4 regions of the Arthrobacter sp. LT660 genome follow, and region 1 is predicted to be linked to each of the others. Evidence: riboswitches for the same ligand, from Rfam matches in the RefSeq annotation. Region 1 holds a riboswitch; each other region holds the start of a gene.
What was found. A riboswitch is a leader RNA that binds a small molecule or an ion and turns the genes downstream of it on or off. The one in region 1 is predicted to bind S-adenosylmethionine.
Positions count from the first base shown of each region.

Region 2: it holds a riboswitch for S-adenosylmethionine, as region 1 does, so the genes downstream of both, AC0QSG_RS13145 (acyl-CoA dehydrogenase family protein) here and AC0QSG_RS01005 (bifunctional o-acetylhomoserine/o-acetylserine sulfhydrylase) in region 1, are expected to answer to the same signal.
Region 3: it holds a riboswitch for S-adenosylmethionine, as region 1 does, so the genes downstream of both, AC0QSG_RS10900 (OsmC family protein) here and AC0QSG_RS01005 (bifunctional o-acetylhomoserine/o-acetylserine sulfhydrylase) in region 1, are expected to answer to the same signal.
Region 4: it holds a riboswitch for S-adenosylmethionine, as region 1 does, so the genes downstream of both, AC0QSG_RS09085 (methylenetetrahydrofolate reductase) here and AC0QSG_RS01005 (bifunctional o-acetylhomoserine/o-acetylserine sulfhydrylase) in region 1, are expected to answer to the same signal.

Region 1 is NZ_CM149651.1:224,608-230,066, reverse strand. It holds gene AC0QSG_RS01025 (DMT family transporter) at 1-95, opposite strand, end outside; gene AC0QSG_RS01020 (RNA-binding S4 domain-containing protein) at 184-411, shown strand; gene AC0QSG_RS01015 (alpha/beta hydrolase) at 416-1,081, opposite strand; gene metX (homoserine O-acetyltransferase MetX) at 1,114-2,193, opposite strand; gene AC0QSG_RS01005 (bifunctional o-acetylhomoserine/o-acetylserine sulfhydrylase) at 2,271-3,614, opposite strand; SAM riboswitch class IV at 3,689-3,806, opposite strand; gene AC0QSG_RS01000 (VOC family protein) at 3,942-4,583, shown strand; gene AC0QSG_RS00995 (CPBP family intramembrane glutamic endopeptidase) at 4,681-5,459, opposite strand, start outside.
Region 2 is NZ_CM149651.1:2,813,958-2,819,416, reverse strand. It holds gene AC0QSG_RS13150 (ABC transporter substrate-binding protein) at 1-1,036, opposite strand, end outside; SAM riboswitch class I at 1,130-1,219, opposite strand; gene AC0QSG_RS13145 (acyl-CoA dehydrogenase family protein) at 1,600-2,856, opposite strand; SAM riboswitch class I at 2,865-2,962, opposite strand; SAM riboswitch class I at 3,188-3,278, shown strand; gene AC0QSG_RS13140 (ABC transporter ATP-binding protein) at 3,284-4,114, shown strand; gene AC0QSG_RS13135 (aliphatic sulfonate ABC transporter substrate-binding protein) at 4,192-5,232, shown strand; gene AC0QSG_RS13130 (ABC transporter permease) at 5,232-5,459, shown strand, end outside.
Region 3 is NZ_CM149651.1:2,358,033-2,363,491, reverse strand. It holds gene AC0QSG_RS10920 (flavin reductase family protein) at 1-257, shown strand, start outside; gene AC0QSG_RS10915 (maleylpyruvate isomerase family mycothiol-dependent enzyme) at 348-1,046, shown strand; gene AC0QSG_RS10910 (aldo/keto reductase) at 1,682-2,641, shown strand; gene AC0QSG_RS10905 (OsmC family protein) at 2,654-2,917, opposite strand; gene AC0QSG_RS10900 (OsmC family protein) at 2,936-3,199, opposite strand; SAM riboswitch class IV at 3,236-3,351, opposite strand; gene AC0QSG_RS10895 (IS1380 family transposase) at 3,700-5,094, opposite strand.
Region 4 is NZ_CM149651.1:1,962,389-1,967,847, reverse strand. It holds gene AC0QSG_RS09095 (helicase HerA-like domain-containing protein) at 1-212, opposite strand, end outside; gene AC0QSG_RS09090 (IS1380 family transposase) at 380-1,774, opposite strand; SAM riboswitch class I at 2,107-2,212, shown strand; gene AC0QSG_RS09085 (methylenetetrahydrofolate reductase) at 2,300-3,208, shown strand; gene metE (5-methyltetrahydropteroyltriglutamate--homocysteine S-methyltransferase) at 3,264-5,459, shown strand, end outside.

The sequences.
Region 1 (5,459 bases):
AGGCCGAGGCCGAGCCACGTGGGGATCGAGCCCGCTGCGGGGCGCGCGGAGCCCTGGGAGTGCGGGGCGGTGGGGGCAGGTTTCCGGGTGCTCATCGACTCACCATGTTACGCGGATGCACGCCGGCAGGGCGGCAAACCGGCCGCGTTCGCGCGAAGGCGCCAACTGCCGGATGATGGGTCCATGAGCATTCCCGAACCCGCACCCGTTCAGATCCGCGACGAATCCATCCGCCTCGGCCAGCTGCTGAAGCTTTCCTCCCTGGCGGAGGACGGAATCCAGGCCAAGGAATTCGTGGAGAACGGGCTGGTGAAGGTCAACGGCGAGATCGAGACGCGCCGGGGGCGCCAGCTCCGCGCCGGAGACACCGTGGAGGTCAACGGCGAGGTCATCGTCGTCGAACAGGGCTAGTCCCCTAGCCGACGGGGGCCTCGCGGGCGTCGAGGACGGCCCGGTGCAGGAACTCGGAGACGTGGCCCATCTCCGGCTGGGAAATGCTGTGCTGCATGCCCGCGTAGAGCATCTTGGTCAGATGGGTGTTCTCGGTCGCCCAGTCGTGGGTGAACGCGATCTTGTCCTCGGTGATGACCTGGTCCGCCTGGCCCCGACCCCAGAACAGCGGCGTGCCGGCGGCCTTTACCCCGGCGTCGTCAAAGAAGTCGCTGCCCGTGGCGGGCACCGCGAAGCCGGAGAGTCCGACGACGGCGGCGACGTCGCTCGGGCGGTGGCGCAGCGCGCTGGTGGCGACGGCCATGCCCATGGAAAAGCCCAACAGCGTCACCGACGAGTGGTTCCCGCGGACGGTGTCGAGCCACGCCCAGACATCGGCCACGGACTTCTCGACCTTCTCCACGGAGAAGTCGGGCTCGTGCATCAGCGGGAACCAGGTGAACCCGGGGCCGAGCGCGTGCGGCGCCCGCACGGAGGCGATCGTGAACTCCTCCGGGAGCAGCGGGGCGAGCCCCATCAGGTCCGCCTCGTTGGAGAGATAGCCATGGAAGGCCACCAGCAGGGGCGTTCCGGCCCGCTCCGATTCGGGACGGGACCAGACAACTACGGGGTTCGAAGACGATTCGCTCATGGTTCCATTGAACCACAGTCAAGGTTGACGCTTCAATCGTTTCGCGTCGGTTGCCCGTACAGCGATCCGCGAAGCCCCCCGTCGAGCTGCTCGATGTCCGTGAGGAACCCGTCGTGCCCCAGCGGAGAAGAGATGTAGCGGACCGCGGGCCGTCCGGGCAGCGCGGCCGCCAGCCGCTCCGACTGCGCCGGCCAGTACAGCCGGTCGCTGTCGACCGCCGCAACGACGAATTCGACGGAGCCGAGCCCCGCGAGAGCCGCATCGACTCCCCCGCGCCCACGGCCGACGTCGTGGCTCATCAGCGACTCCGTCAGCACCAGGTAGCTGTTCGCGTCGAACCGCCCCGACAGCTTCGCCGCCTGGTGGTCGAGGTAGCTCTCGACCTGGTAGCGACCGCGTTCCATGGTCGCCGACCCGAGTGGCTCCTCGCCCGGCTGCGGCCGCCGCCCGAAACGGACGTCGAGTTCCGGTTCGGAGCGGTAGGTGATGTGGGCGATGCGCCGGGCCAACCCGAGCCCGGCGACCGGCGCCGTCCCGCCGTAGTAGTCGCCACCGGCGAAATGGGGGTCGAGGCGGATCGCGGCGGTCTGCGCCTGCGCGAAGGCGATCTGTTCCGCACTCGCCTCGGCCGCGGCGGCGATGACCACGCACGCCCCGACCCGCCCGGGGAACTCGGCGGCCCATTCCAGCGCCCGGGCACCTCCGAGGGAGCCCCCGATCACGCTGTGCCAGCGGGCGACGCCGAGGGCGTCGGCCAAGCGCGCCTCGGCGCGGACGGAATCGCGGACCGTGGTGAACGGGAAGCGCGACCCCCAGGGCGCGCCGTCCGGATCCGGGCTGGACGGCCCGGAGGTCCCGTTGCAACCGCCGACCATGTTGGCGGCCACGACGAAGTAGCGGTCGGTGTCCAACGTCTTGCCGGGCCCGACGAATCCGTCCCACCAGCCGGGTTCGTCAGAGTCCCCGCGGGCGACGTGCGGGTCCCCCGTGAGGGCGTGCTGCAGCAGGACGGCGTTGGACGCGTCGGCGTTCAACCGGCCCCACGTTTCGTATCCGATGACGAGCTCGGGCAGCCAGCCGCCCGTCTCGAAATCGAAGGCGCCGGTGCGCAGGGTCCGCGGAACGCCGTCGGTCCGCGGACCGACGGCGTTCGGAGCGGCGCGCTCCGACGTCGCGTTGAAGTCGAGGGTCACCGGGCCGCCTGCAGGTCCGAGGGCGCGGCCCGGCGGACGGCGTCGAACCCGGCCAACAGGTCGGCGATGATGTCATCGACGTGCTCCAAGCCGACCGACAACCGCACCAGCCCGGGAGTGACCCCGGCGGCGGCCCGCTCGGCCTCGCCCAACTGCGCGTGGGTCGTCGACGCCGGGTGGATGACCAGCGAACGGACGTCGCCGATGTTGGCCACGTTGGAGTGCAGTTCCAGCCCGTCGACGAAGGCCTGTCCCGCTTCCGCGCCGCCCTCCAGGTCGAACGCGACGATCGCGCCGGTGCCGCGCGGTCCGTACTTGTGCCCCCGTTCGAACCACGGGCTCGACGGCAGGCCGGCGAAGGCCACGGAGCGAACGGACTCCCGCGCCTGAAGCCATTCGGCGACCTTCTGCGCGTTGGAGACGTGGCGCTCCATACGCAGGCTCAGCGTTTCCAGGCCCTGGGCGATCAGGAACGCGTTCAGCGGGGCCGCCGCGGAACCGAGGTCCCGCAGCAGTTGGACGCGGGCCTTCAGGATGTAGGCCAGGTTGGCTCCGAGGGCGCCGCCGACGCCGAGGTCGCGGGCGAACACCAACCCGTTGTAGGACTCGTCCGGCGTGTTGAACGTCGGGAACCGCTCGGGGTCCCGCGCGAAGTCGAAGTTGCCGGAGTCCACGATCACGCCGGCGATCGCGGTTCCGTGCCCGCCGAGGTACTTGGTGGCCGAGTGCACAACGATGTCCGCGCCCCATTCGATGGGGCGGATCAGGTACGGAGTCGCCAGCGTGTTGTCCACGATGAGCGGGACGCCGGCCTCGTGGGCCGCGGCGGCGAGGCCCTCGATGTCCAGCACGTCCTGCCGGGGATTCGAAACCACCTCGCCGAAGAAGGCCTTGGTGTTCGGCCGGACCGCCGCGCGCCAGTGTTCGAGGTTGTCGGGATCCTCGACGAACGTCGTCTCGATGCCCAATCGACGCAGCGTGTGCTTGAACAGGTTCTGCGTCCCGCCGTAGAGGCTCGGGCTGGCCACGATGTGGTCGCCCGACTCGGCGACGTTCAGGATCGCGAAGGTCGTGGCGGCCTGGCCGGAGGCCAGGAGGAGAGCGCCGACGCCGCCCTCGAGGTCGGCGATGCGGTTTTCCACGGCCTCGGCCGTGGGATTGCCGATGCGCGTGTAGATGGGCGCGAGTTCCTGTAGCGCGAACCGCGCCGCCGCGCTCTCCGCGCTCGGGAAGACGAACGACGTCGTCTGGTAGATCGGCAGGGCGCGCGCCCCGGTTGCCGCGTCGGGTGTTTGTCCCGCGTGGATCTGGCGCGTCTCAAAGGACCAGTTGGTGGACATTGTGGTGCTCCTCTTTCGTCTGAGGGGCCGCACCAAACGGAGTTGCCACACGGAGTGTGACGCCGCCCGGAACCGACCCGCGCTTGCCCCGCGCCACGCTTGGCGCCGAGCCCGGTCCTCACCCGGGGCACCCCACCGCGGGTGGAGGGTTGCCGGCCAGCAAACCGGGGTTTCGCGCTGGCACTCATGACCTGTAGAACAGTTTCGCGGATGCCGCCGCGCCCCGCAAGCGACGCCCGGCGAATATGACGGGGTTTGACACAGCCCTCGGCTCAAGTAAGGACGTCCTAAGTCGAGACGCACCTCACAAAGTGCCATCATGGGCACATGAGGTTGGACCACGTTTCATACGCTTGCGGACAGGATGGGTTGGCGGCCACCGCCGACCGCATCAAAGACACTCTGGGGATCGAGTCCGTCAAGGGCGGCGTGCATCCCCGGTTCGGCACACGGAATGTCATTTTCCCCTTGCTGAACAACCAATACCTGGAGGTCGTCGAGGTGCTCGCGCACCCGGCCTCTGACAAGGCGCCGTTCGGCCAGGCCGTGCGTGCGCGGTCGGAAATGGGCGGAGGATGGATGGGCTGGTGCGTCGCCGTCGACGACCTGGCCCCCTTCGAGGAGCGGCTCGGCCGGTCCTCGGTTCCCGGGAACCGGAAGTTCCCGGACGGCCAGGAACTGACGTGGCAGCAGATCGGCATCAAGGGACTCATCGCGGACCCGCAGGTTCCCTACATGTTGCGCTGGGACGACGGAACCGAGAACCTGCACCCGTCTCGCGCGCTGGAGCCGGTGGGGCGGATCTCCCGGATCAGCATCGCCGGCTCCAGGGAGCGGGTGCGCGAATGGCTGGGAACGCCGGAGCAGAGCCCCCTGGAGGGAGTGGACGTCGAGTGGCAGGCGCCCAACGGGACGCCGGGCATCATGTCCGTGACCTTCGAGACTCCCAAGGGATCGATCACGCTGTAGCGGGACGGGACCTTGCGGACAGGACCGCGGGACACGAAGTGCGGGCCGGACATCCACTGTCCGGCCCGCGCCGCTTAACCGAGGTGAACTGCTTGAGCTAGGTGCCCAGCCCGATCGCCGGTCCGATCAGCGCGTAGCCGACGAACCCGGCCGTATCGAGCAAGGCGTGGGCGATGACCAGGGGCATTACCCGGCGGTACTTGAGGTACAACCACCCGAAGACCAGCCCCATCAGGAAGTTCCCCACGAACGGGCCGAAACCCTGGTAGAGGTGGTAGCTTCCGCGCAGGAGCGCGCTGGCGACCACCACGGCCCACGGGCCCCACGCCAGACGGCGCAACCTGTCGAAGAGGTAGCCGACGGCCACCGTTTCCTCGAGGAGGCCGTGGCGCACCGCGGACAGCACCAGGACCGGTATGGTCCACCAGTAGGGTTCCAGGGCGGACGGCACGATGGCCGTGGTCGCCCCCAACGCCCGGCCCGCGGCGTAGACGCCCAGCGTTCCCGCGCCGATCACGGCGAACAGCCCGAAACCCCACCCCAGATCGCGCCAAGGCCTCCGGAAGTCCAGGCCCATGGCCCGGAACCCATTGGTTCCCGCTTGGGCAAACAGGAAGAAAACCAGCGCCACGGGGACCAGGGCGAACACGATGTCCAACATTTGGTAAGTCAGGTCGAAGAGGGGACGCTCGCTCAGCGGGTTGTTCATGCTGGTCGTCTGCCCGCCCAGCGGGGCCCGGCTCAACTTGTCCAGGAGGCTGACCGCGGCGTAGACCGCGGACTGTCCGAGGGACAATCCGAGGACCAGCGCGATCTCGAACGCGATCCAGCGGCGGGACGCCGGCGGCCGCGCGCCGGCTTGGCGGCCGGCCGCGG
Region 2 (5,459 bases), 970 kb from region 1:
TATCCGAAAGCACGGTGTCCTTAATGGTCTGGCGGTCAATGCCGACCTGCAGTGCCTGACGCACCTTGACGTCGGCGAGCTTGCCGCTGCCGATGCGCACGGCGGCCATGTTCGCCGTTAGGTCCACGCCCTTCGCGGGAAGCACCTGCGCTCCTCCGGCTGCCAGCGCCGCCTCATCGGCAGGCTGCAGGCCGCGGACGAGGTCCACCTGGCCGGACTGCACGGCGCCGGCACGGTGGGCAACCTCCGGTAGGTACTTCACGGCGAGCTTGTCCAAATAGGCCGCACCCTGGTTCTCGGCCGTCTCGGGGGCCCACGCGTAGTCGGCTCGCTTGGCGAACACGACCTCCTCGTCCGTCTTCTCGGACTCGAACACAAACGGGCCCGAGCCGACGATCTTCGAGATTGCGGACTGGCCCGCGTTGTCCAGCTTCAAAGTTTCCGGGGAAACCAGTCCGGCGGTCACCGAAGAGGTCGCCCGGAGGAAGTTTGCGTCCGGGCTCTTCAGCGTGACCTTCACCTGGCTGTCGGCAAGAACCTCGGCGGACTTGTAGGACGCGAAGTCGACGTTCGGCTGCACCTGGGCGGCCTCGACCCCCAGACCCAGGGCGTCGAGGTTGGCCTTCACGGCCTGCGCGTCCAGCGGCGTCCCGTCGGAGAACGTCACGCCATCGCGGATGGTGAATGTGAACTCGGTCTTGTCCGCGTTGGCCTCGAACTTGCTCGCAATCCATCCGACCAGCTCGCCGTTCTCAGCGTCGAAGTAGGTGAGGCGGTCGAGCACGCTGTTGAGGACGTTCGCCTTCTCGTAGAAGCGCGCGGCCTGGGTCTGCCAATTGTTGATCGGAGTGACCTCGGCATAGGTGAACGTTCCGCCCTGCACCGGCTCGCCGGCGGCGGCCGACGGCTGGTTGCCGGACGCGCCCGATCCGCAGGCCGCCAATGCCAAGGAGGCGGCTCCCAACAGTGCGACGAGTGCGGAAGCGCGGCGAACGGTGCCGCGGCCGGGACGGGAAATACGGGGTGTGGGTTCCATAGTGGATCCTCTCGGTTGTTACCGAGGAACGCTCTGTCCGCAGCTGTGTGGACGTCGGCGGACCGACGTTTAAGAACCTGCGGAGTCTGGCAATCTCCATCGGTCCTGGCATGAGCACCGGCCCCGAGGGGGTGGTTGCTGCGGCGTCAATGAGCCAGGTCTCTCAGCCGCTCTGGATGGTTGTCGTGTGACTGCGGAACCTCCGCGGTCATGTTTAAAGTGTCTTGCAGGATCTTCGATGTGACCAAGGATTACGGCGATATGGCGAAACAAACGGACACGAACCGGCTTGGTGACTCATTCGTTCAATGTTGCTCCAGATGACGCCGGGTTACGTGAGAGTGCGGCGCCGAGTAGCCGGACCGCATTTTTGCGAGGAGTCTGACCGCGACTAGGCGAGGCCAGCGGTCCTCGTCCTCGCGATGGGATGTGGGAGGTGCTCCAGACCGGGTGAAAATATCGAGATCTCCCGGAATTTCGGCAGGTCTCGGCAATATTGGGCGGTCTCGGCTGCAGGAGGGCGGGAGCGGTCGCGGTCGCGGCACCGCCAACCGACCAACCGCTCAACGCGCGAAACCCACCTGGGCCACGTCTCCCACGGCGTCGAACTTCCGCGGGGCGGTTCCATTGACCTCGTAGTCCCCGACGATCCGCGCCTTGTAGATGGTCGGGTTGTGGGTCGCGACCGTGCGCGCGTTCCGCCAGTGGCGGTCCAGGTTGCACACGCGCGCCGTGGACGAGGCGCCGAGACCGTCGAAGAGCTTGGACGCCGCGGACAGCACCAGCGGCTGGACCACGGTCTGCGCGCGGTTGGCGGCCAGCTCGCACACGGCCCACCGCTCGGCCTCCGTCAGCCCCGACTCGCCATCCACGGACTCGACCTCCGCGACGGCGGCCAGCACCACGGCGTCGACCGCGAACGCCGTGGAGGACATCTCTCCGATGAGCTGCAACACCTGCGGCTCCTCACGGACGGGAACGCCCGTACCGGTGCTGAATGTCCGGGTCCGTGCCTGGACGGCCGCGCGGGCGTCGGCCAGCGCGGCCCTCGAGATCCCGGCCAGCACGGCGAGCAGAACCAGCTGGAAGACGGCCGATTCCACGTGCGCCTCGAGCTCGGCCGGCCGAAGCAGGGTGTCGACCGGAACGTCGTCGAAGGTCGTAGATCCCGTGCCGGTCAACTGCTGGCCGAAGCCGTCCCAATCGTCGAAGATCCGCACGCCGGAGTGCTGCGTCGATACGACGGCGATGTGGCGCCCGGCGACGCCCGGCACCGTCGCCGCGACTGCCGCCCAATCGGCGAAGATGGTGCCGGTGCAGTAGTACTTTTTGCCCGTCAGCCGCAACAGGCCGTCGTGTTCCAGGAGCCGGGTGTTGAGCGTTCCGAGTTCATTGCCTCCGCGCTCGGTGTACGCGTTGCCGACCAGCTGTCCCCCGACGAAGCGGGCAAACCAGCGGTTGCGGACCTCCGCGTCGTCCAGCGTCAGGACGGATTCGACGAACCCGACGTGCGAACGGAGCAGGTGGGACACCTGCGAGTCCGCCTCGGCCAACTCGATGAGCAGCCGGAAGGTGTCCGCCAGCGATGCCCCGTAGCCGCCGTCCGCCTCCGGCACGCGCAGGGCGCCGAACCGCAGCTGGTTGAGCCATCCGACCTGCTCGTAGGGCAGCACCCGCTCGGCGTCGCGCACCGCGGCGCCCTCCGCGATGCGCTCGAAGACGGGCCGAAACACGTCGGCCAGCTCGTCGTAGTGGCTGGTTGCGGGCACGCCCGGAGTCAGTTTGATCAGGTGGCGGGCGGGGACAGGGAACTGCTCCACAGTGAATCACTCCATCGGACCTAGCGTGAGCACCTACCTCCCGACGGACGGGAAGGGGTTGCTGCGGCGTCATGGAGCCAGGACTCTCGGCCGCTCTGGATGGTTTGTTGACTCATTTGTACCCGGCCATCGCGGGCTCGCCAAACATCGGACTGCCTCTCCGGGCGCGATTCCGGGATCCAGCGCCCCGTAAATATCCTGAAGATTCGGTGCAAGGACACGCCTTTGCCGAAGTTTCTTCGAAAAATACGCACACCGAAGTATTACGCCGAATGTTTCGGGGATGCGTCGTAACTTGCCGAATGCGCCGGGATGACATTAAGTTGACTCAATACCATCCCGAGCGGCCGAGAGATCTGGCTTGTTGACGCCGCAGCAACCACCCCGTCCGGGGACGGTGCTAACGCCAGGACCGATGGAGTTGAGCATGAGCACCACCACCGCGCCGGACAACCGGCGGACATCCACTTCCACCCGCCAGCCGGGTTCCGCGCTGCCCGTCTCGTTCTCCGGCCTCGGCCGCGCGTTCGGCGACGGCGACGCCCGCCGCGCCGTCCTCGAATCCATAGATTTCGACGTCGTTGCCGGCGAGGTGCTGGCCATCCTCGGTCCCAGCGGCTGCGGCAAATCAACCCTCCTGCGAGCGGTGGCGGGCCTCGACCGTCCGACCAGCGGCGGGGTGTCCATCGACGGACGCGACATCCACGGTCTCGACGACCGCTCCGCCGTCGCCTTCCAGGAACCGCGGCTGCTGCCGTGGCAGACCGTCCGGCGGAACGTCGCGCTCGGACTCCCGCGCGGGACGCCCAAGGCGGAGGGTGCGGAACGGATCGCGGAACTGCTGGACCTCGTCGAGCTGTCCGGACACGCCGACCACCGCCCCCGCGAGATCTCCGGCGGCATGGCCCAGCGCGCCTCGCTGGCGCGGGCGCTGGCCCGCCGTCCGGGCGTGCTCCTGCTGGACGAGCCCTTCGGCGCGCTCGATGCCCTCACGCGGCTGAAGATGCAGGACCTGCTCCTGGACATCCACCGCGCCCACCCCGCCACGGTCCTCCTGGTCACGCACGACGTCGACGAGGCCCTCCAGCTCGCGGACCGCGTCCTGGTCCTCGGCCGGGTTCCCGGGCAGGAGGGCGCCGGCATCACCCAGGTCCTCACGGTCCCCGGCGAGCGCCCGCGCGACCGCGCGTCCGCCGAACTGGCCCGTCTGCGCTCGTCCCTGCTCGAAAGCCTCGGCGTCGACTCCCACCGACACTGACACCGGCTTACCCACCGACACCCCCGGCCGACGTCGGCCACCACCCGCATCCCACACCGCATCCCCGAAGGAACCCCATGATTTCCCACGCCCTGTCCCCCGTCTCCCGCCGCCGTTTCCTCGGACTCGGCGCCGCCGGTGCCGCCGCCGCGCTCCTGACCGCCTGCGCGGGCGAGGGCTCCGGTTCGGAGGCCGCGGCCGGCGCCGCCAAGACGCTGAACATCGACTTCGCCACCTACAACCCGCTCAGTCTGGTCATCAAGGAAAAGGGTTGGCTCGAGGCCACGCTGAAGGAGCAGGGCGTAACGGTCAACTGGCTCCAGTCCGCCGGGTCGAACAAGGCCAACGAGGCCCTGCGCGCCGACGCCATCCAGGTGGGTTCAACTGCAGGATCGGCTGCCCTGCTGGCCCGCGCCAACGGATCCCCCATCAAGGTGATCAGCCTCTACTCGCAGCCGGAGTGGTCCGCGCTGGTGGTGCCGAAGGATTCGACCATCAAGTCCGTGGCCGAGCTCAAGGGCAAGCAGATCGCGGCGACGAAGGGCACCGACCCCTACTTCTTCCTGGTCCAGTCGCTCGAGGAGGCCGGGCTGTCCATCAACGACGTGACCGTACAGAACCTCCAGCACGCGGACGGGCGCGCGGCCCTGGACAACGGCTCCGTGGACGCCTGGGCCGGGCTGGACCCGATCATGGCCGGCGCCGAGCAGGCCGGGGCCACGCTGCTCTACCGAAACCTCGACTTCAACACCTACGGCTTCCTCAACGCCACCGAGAAGTTCCTCAACGACTCCCCGGAGCTCGCGCAGACCGTCGTCGACGCCTACGAGAAGGCCCGCGGATGGGCCGCGGAGAACCCGGAGGAGACCGCCGCGATCCTCGCCGACGTCGCCTCCCTGGACCAGGCCGTCGCCAGCCAGGTCATCCTCGAACGCTCCAACCTCGACGTCGACGGCGTTCCGGGCGAGGCCCAGACCAAGGTCCTGACCACGGTCGGCCCGATCTTCGTCGAGACCGGCGACGTGTCCGACCAGGCGGACATCGACGACGCCGTCGCGACCATCGTCGACGACACCTTCGCGAAGAAGGCGGACGCCTCGACCATCAAGGACGCGTGATGACGCTCGGCCCGAACACCAAGGTCTCCGACGGGGCGGTCGCCGGCCGCGCCTCGTCGACCCGCGGCACGACGCCGGCCCGCCCCCGGGGTGCCACCGCGCGCCGGGTGGCGATCGGCGCCGTCGTGCCGGTGGCCCTGCTGGCGTTGTGGCAGGCGGCCAGCTCGCTGGGATGGGTCTCCGCCGTCGCGCTTCCGGCGCCCGGGGCCGTGTTGGCCGCCGGCGCG
Region 3 (5,459 bases), 1.4 Mb from region 1:
CCCGCCCCGGCTCGCGGCGCTTCGGAACGGACATGGACTGGTACACGGCGCCCACCGGCGAGCCCATCATCCGCGGGGTGGGAACGGTGTTGCGGTGCGCGATCATGAGCCGCACGCCGGTGGGTCCGGGCGTCCTCGCGGCGGCGCGCGTCCTGCAGGTGTCCGACGGCGGTTCGCCGGCCGTCCCGCTGGTCTACCGTCGCCGGACCTACTACGGGCTGGAGCAGCACGCCGCACTGCGCGGCCGGCGGGCGTAAATCGCCTCCCCGGTGGATCGGTCAGGACCGTTTGGATATGGATCGCCGGTAAGGGCGATTCGCGCCGTGGCCACTGGATAAGGTGGCCTCATGATCAACTCAGCTTCCCTCCACTCGGACATCTCCAGACTCGGCCGCGAAACGGACATGTTCCTGGCCACGATCGAGTCGCTGGCGGACGACGAACTTCCCCGGCCGTCGCTGTGCGGGAGCTGGAGCCGCGCCGACGTCATTGCGCACTTGGCCTCCAACGGTCGCGCCCTGGTCAAGCTCATTGATTGGGCCGTCACGGGCGAGGAGCAGCAGCCCTACGCGTCCCGGGAGGTCCGCGACGCGGAGATCGCGGAGATCGCCGCCCGCCCGCGGAAGGAACTGCTCGATGCTTTCCGGGAGTCCGCGGCGTACTTCTCCGAGCAGGCCCGGCGGCTGACGGGCGACCTTGCGGTCGAGGAGGTGCACCTGCACGGCAAGCGGATCCCCGTGCTCTCCATCGTGGCACTGCGCATCGCCGAGGTCGTCGTCCACCACAACGACTTGGACACCGCCTGGACCATAGAGGAGGCCGATCCCGACTCGGTGCTCGACGCCCTCGAGGCGGCGGTGCGCACCATGCGGGCCAAGGACGCCCCCGGAATGACCCTGGTGACGGAGGAGCGCGACGAGTGGGTGATCGGCGACGGCGCCCTGCGCGTGGAATCGGACCGGGAGGGCCTGCTCGAATGGCTGTCCCGTGGCCATGCCGGATATTTGGAAGCCGACGGCCCCCTGCCGACGCTGCCCCCCTGGTGACGCCGTACCCCTCAAGCGCGAAAACGCCCCCGCCGGTCTCATCGGCGGGGGCGTTTTCATGTGCCGCCTCTTGGGTTTGGCACGCGTTCCCGCCACTTGGGGGAAGGCGGGAACGAAAGATCCAAGCGGCTTGGGGGAAGCATTGGATCTGTTGGAACACTACCCGGGAGTAATCATTTTGTAAAACGCGGCATTGCCTGGCGTGTCGGCGTCGTTGAAGGGGGTCGGCCGGTCCAAACAGCGTGGGCCGGTCCAAACAACAGAGTGCCCCCGCCCTGCCTAGGGGTGGGGGCACTGGTTCTGCATCGGCATTGGCCTGGTCCGATGCTGGCGGGCCCGCCACTTGGGGGACGGCGGGGCCGCGTGATCCTGTTGGCCCTTGGGGGAGGCCGTTTGGATCTACCTAAGAGACTAGACCTTGAGTGACGAATCTTGTCAAGGTCTGTTGGGGTCCTGATGAAAATTGATCTCTGGCCGGGTGCGGATCGCTGTGCTGCTTGCGCTCGGAACGCGCCTCCACACTGTGGGATTCGACGGCGGCGAGGGATTGCCGATACGTGCCGACCCGAGCGCGTACGACGCCGGCGCGCACCGGCGTCGTACGCTGTGAGTCCACCTACCGAAGGAGCACCAGCATGCACGACGCCGGATCCCGCCTGATCTTTGGATGCATGGGCCTGGGCGGTGGTTGGGGCGCCGGCCCGCTCGAGGCCGCCGACGTTTCCGAGGCGCACCGCGCCGTCGACGCCGCGCTGGAGGCCGGGATCACCGTGTTCGACCACGCGGACATCTACCGCAACGGGAAGTCGGAGGAGGTGTTCGGCCGCGTCCTCGCCGAACGCCCCGAGCTCCGCGACCGGCTCCACCTGCAGACCAAGTGCGGCATCATCCTCGGGACGACCGAGACCCCGGGACGCTACGACGCCTCCGCCGCGACCATCGCCGCCCGGGTCGAGGACAGCCTGCGGCGCCTGGGCGCGGACCACGTGGACACGCTACTCATCCACCGGCCGGACCCGCTGGCCACCCCGGCCGAGATCGCTGGCGCCTACGCCGATCTCAAGGCCGCCGGCAAGGTGCGCCGGCTGGGCGTCTCCAACATGTCCGCCGAGCAGATGGCTGCGCTGCAGTCCGCCCTCGACGAGCCGCTGGCCGTCAACCAGTTGGAGATGAGCCTCCACCGGCTCGGCTGGCTGGAGGCCGGCGTCCTCGTCAACCACGCGGAGGGCGCCGACGTATCCTTCCCGCGGGGCGCGCTCGAATACTGCACCGCCAACGGCGTCGAACTCCAGGCCTGGGGCCCGCTGGCCCAGGGGCGCTACAGCGGCCGGCCGGCCGACGGCGCGGGGACGGAACCGGCGGACGCGGAGGCTTCCCGCATGGTCGCCGCCCTGGCGCGACGCTTGGATTGCGCGCCGGAGTCCGTCGTACTGGGCTGGCTGATGCGCCACCCCGCGAATATCCGGCCCGTCGTCGGGACGTCGAACCCCGGCCGCATCGCGGCCTGCGCCGACGCCGAACGCGTCGCCGAGGCCATGGCCTCCGACGACTGGTACGCCCTCTGGACGGCCGCGCGCGGACGCCCGCTGCCGTAGTCCCCTGCCCTATCAGGCCGGGTTCGCGGCCACCTCGATCTCCACCGGCGTCGGGTTGGCGAACAGGTCCAGCACCGGGCAGCGTTCGTCGACGGTCCGCCGCAGTTCGTCGTAGCTCTCCTGCGATTCCGGTCCGGTGATGACCACACGCAGGCGAACCGCGGAAAAGCCCGGCCGGACCGTTGCGTCGGCGCCGAACAGACCGCGCACGTCGAGGTCCCCCTCGGCGTCGATCGTGATGTCGTCTACCCGGATGCCGAGCTGATGGGCGTACAACCTGTAGACCACCACCTGTCAGGAGGCCAAGGCGCCGAGCGCGTATTCCACCGGGCTCGCCGCCGCGTTGTCGCCGGCCAGCCCGGCCGGCTCGTCGACGGTGAATTCGTGTCCTCCGGTCGTGATGCGGGTGGCCACCGAACCCTCGCCGGCCCCCCGTGCGCCATACGTCAGGCGGGCGTTCGCTGCGTCGGCGGCGATTTTGCCGGACCAGAAGGCTCCGGCGTCGTCGAGCCGCGCGGCGCGAACCTCGTTCAGATCCTGCAGGGAAGTCTGGGTCATGACCGATCCTTGGTGTCGTGGCGCATGCCAGGCACGTCGCCATACTTACGCCGCCCAAGCCGGGCCGGCGTCGAATCCTCACCTGGGGCACCCCGCTACAGCGGGAGGGTTGCCGTCCAACCGGCCAGGGCCCGTGGTTGGAACTCTTGATTCTCCGACGAGTCTGACGGGGGATGGCGGGTTGGTTCAAGGGTTTCGTCACGAACCGCAACTCGCCGAAACATGTCGACGCGGGCGGTTTCGGCGGCGGCCTTCGCCTAAACGGCCGTGCCGGAGCAGAATGGGAGCCGTCAGCCGGATCCGGCAATTGCCCAGAACCCATGCTGAACACGTTCGGCGGCTCTTAGCTTTGATCCACCGAGCCGCAGTGATTACTCGGCTGATTGCTTGAGTCCTTGAGCAACCTGACGTTGGGCGTTGTGGATGGTCCGGCCTCGCTGCCGTTGGTGTTCCACGTTGGTTTCCGGGTGGCGCCGCGGGGCGGCTGGTGGATGGTTTTCCTAGGCTGGTTGTGGTGGTGCGTGGACGGCGGCGAAGAGCTTCTCCCATGCTTGTTGCCAGGGCCATGCTTCGGGCAGGCGTAATCGGATTTTCCGGGCGCTGGCGGCGATTCGCGCCGGGACGTTGACCAGTTTGGTGCGGATGGTGGCGGTCCTGGCCTTGCCGAATTTCCCGACCGCGAGCATCCCTGCGGTGCGGGTGAGGTTGTAGGCCATGGCCGCGATGCCCAGCCACGCGCCGTTGGCGCCGAAGTGCCCGGAGGGAAGGTGGGCCAGGGCGCTGTTTTTCAGGTCGGCGTTGACCTGTTCGATGATGGCGTGTTTGCGGTGGACCTTGTCGGCGGCGACCGTGTCCAGGACGTCGTCGGCGACGGTGGTGAAGAACGCGTGGAACCGGTGCGCCTCGAACAACGTCCCCTGTCCCGGTCCGGCTTGCCGGTTCAGTTCCGGGATGCGGCGGACGACGAGCCGGCCGTTGACGTGGTCGCTTTTGCTGCGGGAGGAGAACGCCGTGAAGGGTGTTTCGGCGACTTCGGCGCGGGAGATCCACGTGCCGGCGGCCTCGTCGAAGACGGCGTCGGTGTATTCGATGCTCTTCCACGCGGAGTCCTCGATGCCGGCGATGGCCCGTTTCACCGCTGGGTCCATGCGCACGGTGACCGAGACATCTGCTCCGCCAGCCAGTGCGGCGGATAACGGTGCGTGGCCGTAGTAGGCCGAATCGAAGCGGCAGAGCACCGGCGGGCCGGCCTGGACGCGTTTGACGGTCGCCAACGCGTCGGCGATCAGGCGCTTGGCGCCGCGGGCGGAGTTCGCCGCGCCCTTGCGCAACCGTTGGGCCAGGATCACCGGGGCGGTGTCCTTCGTGGACGCGGTCGCCAGCAGGGAGTTCAGTCCGCGGATCCCGGAATATCCGTATCCGGAGCCCTGCTTCTGGTAGCCGTGGACCTCCACGATCGTGTCGTCGACATCGACGAACACGAAGTCGGATGCTCCGGGGTGTCCCAGCAACGGGGCCCGGTCGGCGAGGTTGGCCAGGAAGAGGGAAGCGACAGCGTCGATCTGGCGGACGTGTCCAAAGGTGAAGGATCGCAGGAACGATCCCAGGGTCGAGGGCGCATAGGCGGCGTTGAAAACACGGTTCATCCCGCCGTGGCGCAACAGGGACATGTCGTCGATCGAATCGGCGCCGGCAACCATCCCGGCCACCAGCGAAGCGACCTTCAACCCCGCGTTCGCTCCCTTGTCGGTGGGCACCGTGAGCCGCCGGTCCGCCAAATCGTGCAGCCCAGTGCCCCGGGCCAATTCCATGATGGGAACCAGCCCCGCGGCAGCGATGAGGTTGGGCTCGTCGAAGGAAACTGACACGGCGGCGGCACTGTGAGAAACTTGCATCTGCGAGATGCCCTTCTATTTCAGGATTGTTGTTCTATCGCAAGTCCAATTTTCCCTGAAATGCTGGGCATTTCGTCTTTAATTACGCGCGGCCCCGCCACAGCTCCTCAGTGGATCAAGGCTTAGGCCAGCGAGGATTCGGCCGAAAGGGAAAAGATCGTGCAGGGTGCGGAGCCGGAAGTGCGGGGAACCGCGCTCGCGCTCGCGGCCGTCTCGGGACGCCCCATCCGGCGAGCTGGCGGGACCCGGGACGGGAGCACTCGCGGGGTGCCCGCTGGTGGCGCGCCGCCGTCGTGCCGTGGCCTTTGTCCCGTTGCCACTGTGCCGTCTGGCGGAACGCCTCCGTGGCTCAGTGCGCTGGCGTC
Region 4 (5,459 bases), 1.7 Mb from region 1:
TCGGCCATGACCTGCAGCGTGATGGTCTTGCCGGTGCCGGTCGCGCCGGCCACCAGACCATGGCGGTTCATCATGCTCAGGGGGAGCCGCACCCGTGCGTCAGGATGGACCTCGCCCCCGACCAGCGCCGCCCCCAGGTCCACGCAGGGTCCCTCGAAGGTGTAGCCGGACTTGATCTTTTCGGCCTGCCCGGCCGCTGCGCTCGTCGACATGGCACCCAGCCTAAGCCTCGATCCACCGATGCGTGGTGAGTGATAGATCGTTTACGTGAACTTTTGAGTTACGTGGTTTTGGGTGTCGTTGATGTCCCGGCCTCGCTGCCGGTGGTGTTCCACGTTGTTTTTCCGGTAGTGCCGCGGTACGGCTGACTGGTCGGTTTTCAGGAAGGTTGTGGTGGTGCGTTCACTGCGGTGAAGAGTCGTTCCCACGCCGATTGCCAGGGCCATGCCTCGGGTAGGCGTAAGCGGATTCTTCGGCCACTGGAGGCGATTCGGGCCGGGACGTTGACGAGCTTGGCCCGGATTGTTGCGGTCCTGGCTTTGGTGAACTTCCCAGCGGCCAGGACGCCCGCGGTCCGGGCGAGGTTGTAGGCCATTACGGCCAGCGCCAGCCAGGCGGAGTTCGCCCCGAAGTGCCCGGATGGAAGGTGTGCCAGGGCACTGTTTTTCAGGTCGGCGTTGACTTGTTCGATGATGGCGTGTTTGCGGTGGGCCGCATCCGCGGCGACTGTGTCCAGAACGTCGTTGGTGACGGTGGTGAAGAACGCGTGGAACCGATGCGCCTGGAACAGGGTCGGCTGGCCGACTCCGGATTGCGGGTTCAGCTCGGGTATGCGGCGCACGACGAGGCGTCCGGTGACTTGTTCGCCCTTCTTGCGGGAGGTGAACGCGGTGAAGGATGTTTCGGCGACTTCCGCGCGGGAAATCCAGGCGCCGGCGTCCTCGTCGAAGACCGCGTCGGTGTATTCGATGGTTGTCCACGCGGAGTCCTCGATGCCGGCGATGGCGCGTTTCACTGCCTGGTCCATGCGCACGGTTACCGAGATATCGGCCCTGGCGGCCAGGGCGGCGGATACCGGCGCGTGGCCGTAGTAGGCCGAATCGAAGCGGCAGAGCACCGGGGCCCCCTCACGGATGCGCCCCAACGTGGACAGGGCATCGGCAACCAGCCGCCTGGCGCCGCGGGCCGAGTTCGCCGCGCCCTTGCGCAACCGTTGGGCCAAAACGATCGGGGCGGCGTCCTTCGTGGAGGCGGTGGCCAGGAGGGCGTTCAGTCCCCGCACCCCGGAGTAGCCGTAGCCCGATCCCTGTTTCTGGTAGCCGTGGACCTCGATGATCGTGTCGTCGACATCGACGAAGACGAAGCCGGGGTCCGAGGGGTTTCCCAGTGGTGCTGCCCTGTCGGCGAGGTTGACCAGGAAGCGGGAGGCAACCGCGTCGATCTGGCGGACGTGTCCGAAGGTAAAGGACCGCAGGAACGAGCCCAGAGTCGAGGGAGCATAGGCGGAGCTGAAGATCCGTTTGGTACCGCCGTGGCGCAGCACTGCCATGTCGTCGATGGAATCCGCCCCGGCGGTCATCCCGGCCACCAGCGAGGTGACCTTCAAGCCGGCGTTCGCGCCCTTGTCCGTGGGCACAGTGAGCCGCGCGTCGGCCAGTTCGCGCAAGCCCGCGTCCCTGGCCAATCCGAGGATCGGCACCAGCCCCGCGGCAGACACGAGGTTGGGCTCGTCGAAGGAAACTGACACGGCGGAGGGACTGTGGGAAACTTGCACCTGCGAGATGCCCTTCTGATTCAGGAAACTTGTTCTGTGGTAAGTCCAATTTTCCCTGAAAAGACGGGCATCTCCTCATTAATGACGTCCTACCCCACCTGAGCCCGTCGGTGGATCAAGGCTAAGGCGCGCTCCGCGGCGACGCACCCGTCCCCGGTCCCGCGCCCCGCCCGCCGGGCGCGTCACAATCGCTTCACATGACGCGGTGCGGCGGCTCGGTGACGCGTGTGGCGGCCCGGCGCCGGTCACATCCGGTCATATTCCGGATGATGAAGCGCCGCGCGACGGACGGCTTGCGGGGCCGTCCGGGCCCTGCGTTAGATAGTGGAACCCAACCATCAAGAGCGGCCGAGAGATCTGGATCGATGACGCCGCAGCAACCATCCGAGGGCCCCGTGGGGGCCGCGCGAACGGTGCTACCGCCAGAAGCGATGGAGACGCATCAGCGACGCCACCCGGACCCGCGGCATGCCACCGGACCGGACCGCCGCCGCACTCCTTCGCTGTGACAATGCGAGGAGAACCATGTCCGAACACAACGTCGGCGCAGCCCCACCGGCGCTGTCCTACGAGCTGTACCCGCCGGCCAACGAACGCGCCGCCGCCAGGGTCTTCGAGACCATCGAGGCGCTGGCCGGCACCAACCCCGACTACGTGTCCGTCACCTCCAGCGGGACGCCTGCCCGCCGCGAGGCCACCATCGAACTCGTGGGCCACCTGGTCCGCAACACCGCGCTGCGGCCCCTGGCGCACCTGATCTGCGTGGGGGAGAGCCGCGCCACCCTGGACGCCCTTGTCACCCGCCTGGTCGGGCTGGGCGTCCGCGGGGTGCTGGCACTGCGCGGGGACCTCCCCGCGGAGCCGGACGCGAACCGCGGGGAGCTCCGCTACGCCGGCGAGCTGGTGGAGCTGATCCGCGGCGTCGAGCGGCGCCACGCGGCGTCGTTGGCCGGCGGCAGGCTGGCCGTCGGGGTGGCGGCGTATCCGCGCCGGCACCCGGAGTCGCCGTCGTTCGAGCACGACGTCGAGGTGCTGCTGGCGAAGGAGCGTTCCGGCGCCAACTTCGCCATCACCCAGGTCTACTTCGAGCGCTCCGACTACACCGGCCTCGTGGAGGCCGCGCGCCGCGCCGGGGTCAGGATTCCGATCGTCCCCGGCATCATCCCGTTCGACAGCGTGCGGCGCCTGACCCGCCTCGCCGCGATGTCCGGCGTCGAACCGGGCAGGGACCTGCTGCACCGCCTCGAAACGGCGGACAGCGACGGCGAACGACGCCGGATCGGCGTCGCCAGCGCCGTCGAGCTGGCCAAGGGCGCGTTCGATGACGGCGCCCCCGGCCTGCACCTCTACACGTTCAACGATCCGCAGGGCTCGCTGGAAGTCGTCGAGGCGCTCGAGATCTCCAAGGCAGCACCGCAACGCGTGCCCGCCTAGGCGGCGCGCACGCACACCGACCCACCGACCGATTCACCGCAAAAGGAGCACCACCATGACCACCCACCAGAACAGCTTCCCCGCCGCCACCATCCTCGGATACCCCCGGATCGGACCGAACCGCGAACTCAAGCGCGCCATCGAGGCCCACTGGGCCGGCAAGCTCGACGCCGACGGCCTGGACCGGGCGTCCGAGGCCCTGCAGGACGCCACCATCGACCGGCTGACCGGCCTCGGACTCGGCGCGGCGGACTCCTCCATCCCCGCCGACTTCGCCCTCTACGACCAGGTGCTGGACACCACCGCCGCCCTCGGCGCCTTGCCGACGCGCTTCGCCGACCTCGCCGAATCGGACGGGTCGCTGGACACCGACGGGTACTTCACGCTGGCCCGCGGCGACGCCGAGCGCCCGCCGCTGGAAATGACCAAGTGGTTCGACACGAACTACCACTACCTGGTCCCGGAGATCGGCCCGGACACGACGTTCGCGCCGCTCGCCCACCGCCTCACCAGCCTCGTGGCCCGGCAGAGCCGCCGCGGAAACACCCTCCGTCCCGTCCTGGTCGGCCCGGTGACCTACCTGCTGCTGGCCAAGGCCGAGGACGGCGCACCCGAGGGCTTCGACCCGTTGTCGCGGCTGGACGACGCCGTTGCCGCCTACGAGGGCATCATCGGCGCGCTCGGAGACGCCGGCGCCGAATGGGTGCAGCTGGACGAGCCGGCCCTGGTCACCGACCGCGGCGGCGAACTGGCCGTCGCCGGCGGCGTCGTCGAGGGCGCCTACCGTGCGCTGGCCGCAGCAACGCGGGCAGGCTCGGGGCCGGCCCTGTTCGTCACCACCGGCTACGGCACCGCCGGAAACCGCCGCGCGCCAGGTGAGGCCCTCGCACTGCTCGCGTCCGCCGGCGTCCAGGCAGTGCACGCGGACCTCGTCGCCGGGGACCTCCTGGCCGACGCCGGGGTGCATGCCTTCCGCGCCGCCAACGGCGGCGCCGCGACGCTGGTCGCCGGCGTCGTGAACGGCCACAACATCTGGCGCAACGACCTCGCCGCGTCGCTGTCCACGCTGGACAAGTTGACCGCGGGCGGCGGCAAGGTGTCCGTCGCGACCTCGACGTCGCTGTTCCACGTCCCGCACCAGGTCGACATCGAGACCAACCTCCCGGGCCACCTGCGGGACTGGATGGCGTTCGCGGACGAGAAGACCACCGAGGTCCTTACCCTGGCCCGCGGACTCGCCACCGGGCCGGACGCCATCGCGGACGAGGTCGGGGCGGCCACCGCGGCCCTCGCGGCGCGGGCCACCGGCGAAGGCGTCCGCAAGGAGGCCATCCGCCGGCGGACCGGGAGCCTCACGGCCGCGGACTTCACCCGGCCCGACGGCGCCGTCCGCGCGGCGGCGCAGCAGGAGCGGCTCGGGCTGCCGGTGCTGCCGACCACCACGATCGGTTCCTTCCCGCAGACCGGCGACGTCCGCAAGGCCCGCTCCGGGCAGCGCAACGGCGCCATCACGGATGCGGCCTACGAGGGCTTCCTGCGCGAGGAGATCGCCCGCGTGGTGCGGCTCCAGGAGGACCTCGGCCTGGACGTGCTGGTCCACGGCGAGCCCGAGCGCAACGACATGGTCCAGTACTTCGCCGAGAACTTCGACGGGTTCGAGACCACCGAGCACGGATGGGTCCAGTCCTACGGTTCACGCTGCACCCGTCCGTCGATCCTCTGGGGAGACGTCAGCCGCCCGGCGGCGTTCACCGTCCCGTGGACCGCGTACGCGCAGTCCCTGACCCCGCGTCCGCTCAAGGGCATGCTGACCGGTCCGGTGACCATCCTCGCGTGGTCCTTCGTCCGCGAGGACCAGCCTCTGTCCGAGACGGCGAACCAGGTGGCGCTCGCGCTGCGCGACGAGATCGCCGACCTCGAGACCGCGGGCACCGCGATCATCCAGGTCGACGAGCCGGCCCTGCGCGAACTGCTGCCGCTGCGCGCCGAGGACCAGGAGGCCTACCTCGACTGGTCGGTGAATTCGTTCCGCCTGGCGACCTCGGGCGTGCGCACGGACACCCAGATCCACACGCACCTGTGCTACTCCGAGTTCGGCGAGGTCATCCGCGCCATCGACGGCCTGAACGCCGACGTGACCAGCATCGAGGCGGCCAGGTCCCGCCTCGAGGTCGTCGGGGACCTGGCCGGATACGGCTACGAACGCGGGATCGGCCCGGGCGTCTACGACATCCACTCCCCGCGGGTGCCC